2 regions of the Thermanaeromonas sp. DSM 22490 genome follow, and region 2 is predicted to be linked to the other one. Evidence: predicted binding sites of a transcription regulator. Region 2 holds the regulator's gene; the other holds the start of a gene.
The links. Region 2 encodes HrcA, which represses chaperone genes, less so after heat shock. Its sites were predicted from a motif close to TGTTAGCACTCANCNNNGNTGAGTGCTAACA; they were not measured.
Positions count from the first base shown of each region.

Region 1: the regulator HrcA is predicted to act here: its motif matches at 1,389-1,419, upstream of AC1BI1_RS06405 (GrdX family protein).

Region 1 is NZ_JBJHHE010000007.1:16,798-19,256, reverse strand. Features, by position in the region: gene trxB (thioredoxin-disulfide reductase) at 1-741, opposite strand, end outside; gene AC1BI1_RS06405 (GrdX family protein) at 774-1,199, opposite strand; glycine riboswitch at 1,338-1,438, opposite strand; glycine riboswitch at 1,442-1,555, opposite strand; gene AC1BI1_RS06400 (helix-turn-helix domain-containing protein) at 1,711-2,019, shown strand; gene AC1BI1_RS06395 (ATP-binding protein) at 2,163-2,459, shown strand, end outside.
Region 2 is NZ_JBJHHE010000003.1:79,152-81,610, reverse strand. Features, by position in the region: gene grpE (nucleotide exchange factor GrpE) at 1-409, opposite strand, end outside; gene hrcA (heat-inducible transcriptional repressor HrcA) at 402-1,436, opposite strand; gene hemW (radical SAM family heme chaperone HemW) at 1,555-2,459, opposite strand, start outside.

The DNA of each region.
Region 1 (2,459 bases), on a different contig from region 2:
AGAGGTATTAGGAACCGTTCCCACGAAGAAGAATATGCCGTCAGCGGGCAACTCTTCCAGTTCGCCTGTTTTGATATTCTTTATTACTACCGCAGTGACAGCTTCATCGCCCTTTATTTCTTCCACCACTGAATTCCACTTAAATTTAAGCTTGGGATTGGCAAAAGCCCTCTCCTGGATGACTTTAGTGGCGTCCAGGATCCCCTCATCGTGAATGACAACTAAAGTTACTTCCGCGGCAAAATTAGTAAGGTAAATAGCCTCTTCCACGGCCGCATCGCCGTTGCCCACCACCACTACGCTGGCATCGGTATAAAAGTCGGCGTCACAGGTGGCACAATAAGATACACCCCTGCCGCGGAACTCCCTCTCTCCTTTAATCCCTAGTACCCGAGGCTCAGCACCGGAAGCAATAATTACCGCTTTAGCCAGGTAGGTATCTTGCTTTTGGGTTTTTATTACCTTCTCGTAACCGCGGAAATCGACTTCCGTCACTTCGTCTCTTATAATCTCACAGCCGAAGTGCCGGGCATGCTCGGCCATCCTGTCCGTAAGCTCCGCTCCTCCGGCGCTCAAAGTGCCGGGCCAGTTTTCAATGGTCTTGGTGCTGGCGATCTGCCCGCCGTGGCGCGCTTTTTCTAAAATAACCGTTTTGAGCCGCGCCCTGGAGGCGTACAAACCCGCAGTCAGTCCGGCCGGCCCGCCACCTATTATAAGTACATCAACTTCCCTGGTGCTCACCTCTATCCACTCCTTCCTTAACTTTCTTTACCTTACATAAAATTGGTAACTTCCACTCCTCCGGCCAGATCGGAAAGCTCTATTGTTTGGCTTATTAATTCCCAGTCCAGCAGGCGAAAATGAGCCAGGGTATGAACGTCGTAATCCGACCGGCTACCAACCTCCCTTTGCCTCTTCTCCAGCATGTCTATAGCCCTTTCCATAAGGGTGATGGATTTGGTATCTAAGATGCCCGACCTGGGTCGGGGTTCCAGCAAAGCCAGGCTACGATACGGGTTTTGCCAGGGTTTAAGGCTGCCCATTAGAGGATGGCTCAGCAAAAGGCAGCCTTGATAGATGAGTTTACGCGCTTCTTTAAAGACCTGGAGCGTCCCTCCCGGTACCAACAGCAAGCGCCCTTGACTAAACTTTATATCGGGATTATTGGTCACCACCCAGGTCTGTCCGTAGCCGCTCATGATAAGTTTATTTTTCCCTCCCCCGCCTTAAACTAACAACCTTTATAACCTTCGTTATCCGGGTTCTCATCCGAAAGCCTTCGCACCTGCTAGGAGCATAACAAAAGAGGCTATCCACCCTTAGTTAGGGTGAATAGCCTCTGTCCTTCCACCTGAGAGAATAGGCGCTAACGCGCCTTACCCCTTGGGTGTTCCCCCTGAAATACGGTAAGTGCATTCAGCGGGGAAGCTCTCCAGAGATGCGTCCGAGAGCAGTGCTTTTGCCTGAGAGTTTGGGCTTGGGGCCCTCACCGCAGGCCCTCGCCTTGCTCCTTCGGCGCCCGGTCAAACACCCGGGTCTCTCCTGCTCTCCTCAACCGCCAACCCTTATTTAGTTTTACTTTATTTTTGTTCTTGTTTTCACTAGTATTATATTCTACATGGCATTAAATTCTCCTTCTAACAATCTAAAAAATTTTTACCCTCTCTACCCTCACCGTGGCCTATCGGTGAATAATCAATTGGTCAGGCTATGCAAAGGAGGTGGAACGCGTCGCCGGGCAACGTCCGGGAATTGGAAAATGTCCTGGAGAGGGCTGTCATCTTGGCTGAAGACCAGGAAATCCATCCCCATCACCTCGCCATAGGTTATCCGGGCAAAAAGAAAGGGGTAAGGGATATCTCCCCCCTTTATAAAGTACGGATAGAAGCGGAAAAGGAGGCCATCATCCAGGCCCTAGAAGCTTTTGGAGGAGAAAAAACACGGGCCGCCAAGGCCTTAGGCCTCTCCCGCCAGGCCCTTTATGCTAAAATGTCCCGCTATGGCCTGCTTAAAAAATAATGTCAACTCTTTTTAACGTGTAAAACCCAATTGACATTGGGGTTGTTAGGCCGCCTAGCGCTGGCGGCCTTTTTCTTTTGGCACGCTTTTTGCTAATGAAAATAAACGATAACCAGGAGAAGTTGAACAGAGGAGGCGTGCCAGTGAAACTGGCTATTTCCGGGAAGGGCGGCGTCGGCAAAACAACCATCGCCGCAGGTTTAATCAGGTGCTTTGCCCAGCGAGGTTACCAGGTATATGCCGTCGATGCCGATCCTGATACCAGCCTGGGAATGGTCCTGGGTCTTCCTGAGGAAAGGCTTGGTACCCTGAAACCTATTGTTGATATGCGAGAGTTGATTGTCGAACGCACCGGCGGTAGCGGGGCCTTCTTTTCTTTAAACCCGGAAGTAGATAGCCTGCTGGAGGATTACACCATCAGAAGCGGTAATATCCTTTTT
Region 2 (2,459 bases):
TTTCTTGCTGGTCGCGCCGCACGCGTTTGCGGTAATTATCAAAGTCGGCCTGCAAGCGCAATAGCTGGGAACGGAGCCCCTCTATCTCCATTTGTTTAGCTGCCAGCTCCTCTTTTAGGGCCGCTATTTCTGCTTCCTTCGGTGTCTCTGGCGTACTTCCCCCTTGTTCTTCTTCTCTTTCGTACTCCTCCAAAGTTGAAGCCCGGGCCGCCCCTTCCGCTTCAACCTTCGTGACTTCCTCGCCTTCGTCAGCCCCTTCTTGGTCCACCATTTTGCTGGCAGGTTCAGCTTCTAACTCTTGGTCCCCTTTTAATTTTCTTACCTGTTCGTCTTTCCCATTAACCATAAGGTTGACATTCACCCCTTCCGGCCAGAAAGCCAGGACCCTTCCATATGCCGTCCTAGCCACAAAGCTTTTCCAGAGCCTCAGAAAGATTGCGCGCTACATACTCTAAAACGGAGATGGTACGGGAATAATGCATGCGCGTAGGCCCCAAGACACCTACATTGCCAATGACTTCCCCGTTTATTTCATAGGTTACCGTTAGTATGCTGCAATTATTAATATCCCTGTACTTGTTTTCCCGCCCGATTTTGACAGTGAGTCCTGCCGGAGGGCCTTCAGCAAAGAGTTCGCGCAACGTTTCGGTTTTTTCTAAAAGAGACAACAGGCCTTTAACTTTATCGATATTCCTGAACTCGGGCTGTTCAAAGAGGTTTATAGTGCCTTCTAAAAAGATTCTGTCGTCTTTTTCCAGGTTGCTCAACTGTTCCAGCAGCTCTATCAGCAAGGAGCAAAGTTCCTTATGCTCCGAAACCAGCTCCCGGTAAATATTGTTGAGCACTGCTGGCTTAAGCTCTTCTAACACTATTCCTCGCAAGCGCTCATTCAACATACAGGAGAGACGGTATAATTCCGCGCTGTGTACCCCCTTCGGCACGTTGAACAAGTGATGCTCTACCAACCCGTTGCTAGTAACCACTACCAGCAAAGCTTTGCCCGGTGACAGATATAAAAGCTGTACCTGCTGGATATGAGCCCTTCCCTGATAAGGTCCTACCGCTACAGCTGCATAACTGGTCATTTCGGCAATTAACCTGGTAGCATCGGCCAAAACCTGTTCAATTTCTCCTATCTTTTGTTCAAACCGCCGGCGAATATATTCCTTTTCAGCGGGAGTAAGCTCATGCCTCTCCATAAGGCAGTCCACATAATAACGATAGCCCAAGTCAGAAGGAATCCGGCCGGCGGAGGTATGGGGCTGCTCAATAAGGCCGAGCTCTTCCAGGTCGGCCATTTCATTGCGGATGGTGGCCGGACTTACCCCCAAATTATAACGCCGGGCAATAGTACGGGAACCTACCGGTTCTCCCGTAGCAATATAATCTAAAATGATAGCCTCTAAGATTTTCCTTTTCCGTCCCTCCACCCGCATTCTGACTCACCTTCTCTTGATTAGCACTCTAAGATGTCGAGTGCTAAAAACTTTCATTAAAAACATAACACCCGCCTGGCAATTTGTCAAGCAAATTCCAGGCTGGTGTACCCCGGGCTTACATAAAGGCTACAAACACTTCGTTGGCCAGAGGCAGACCCTTTTCTGTAAGACAGAGATAATTACCTCGTATCTCCACCAGCCCCCAAGCAGTTAAACGCTCCACTTCCTCCTTATAAACCTCCACCAAGTCCTCTCCAAAGCGGTTCTTAAATTCCTTCAAACTTAACCCCCGGAGCAGGCGCAGGCCCAAAAAAATTGTCTCGGCCATTTGCTGCCGCCGGTTTAATATTTCCCTTTCTGCTATTGGCAGCTCTCCCTTTTCCACCGCCTCGCAGTAAACCTCCAGGGAAGTATGGTTTTTCCACCGACTACCTTCCCAGTAGGAAGCGGCCCCGGCGCCCAGACCCAGGTAAGGCCGGTTCTCCCAGTAAACAAGATTATGGCGGCACTCAAAGCCCGGGCGGGCAAAGTTAGAGATCTCGTAATGCTCGTATCCCGCTGCCTTCAGCTTTTCCCTGGCCCTTTCGTACATAGCTAGCACCTCTTCCTCTGCAGCCGGGTGGAGTTTTCCCGCCTCCCACCAGCGACCCCAGACCGTCTCCGGTGCTAGCTCCAAACTGTAGGTAGAAAGGTGCTCTGGTCCCAGGGCCAGGGCTTGATTTAACGTATCCTCCCAATCAGCCAAGCTTTGACCTGGCAAACCATAGATTAAGTCCAGGCTTATATTCTCAAACCCAGCCTCCCGGGCCCAATCAAAGGCCTGGTAAATCTCCTTTGCGCTGTGCACCCGTCCCATAGCTGCCAGCATTTTATCGCTAAAGCACTGGGCTCCCAGAGAAAGGCGGTTTACCCCAGCAGTCCGCACGGCTTTAAGCTTTCCCGGCGTTACCGTACCGGGATTAGCCTCCAGGGTAATTTCGGCGACTTCTTCTATACCAAAAATACGTCTGACTTGGGCTA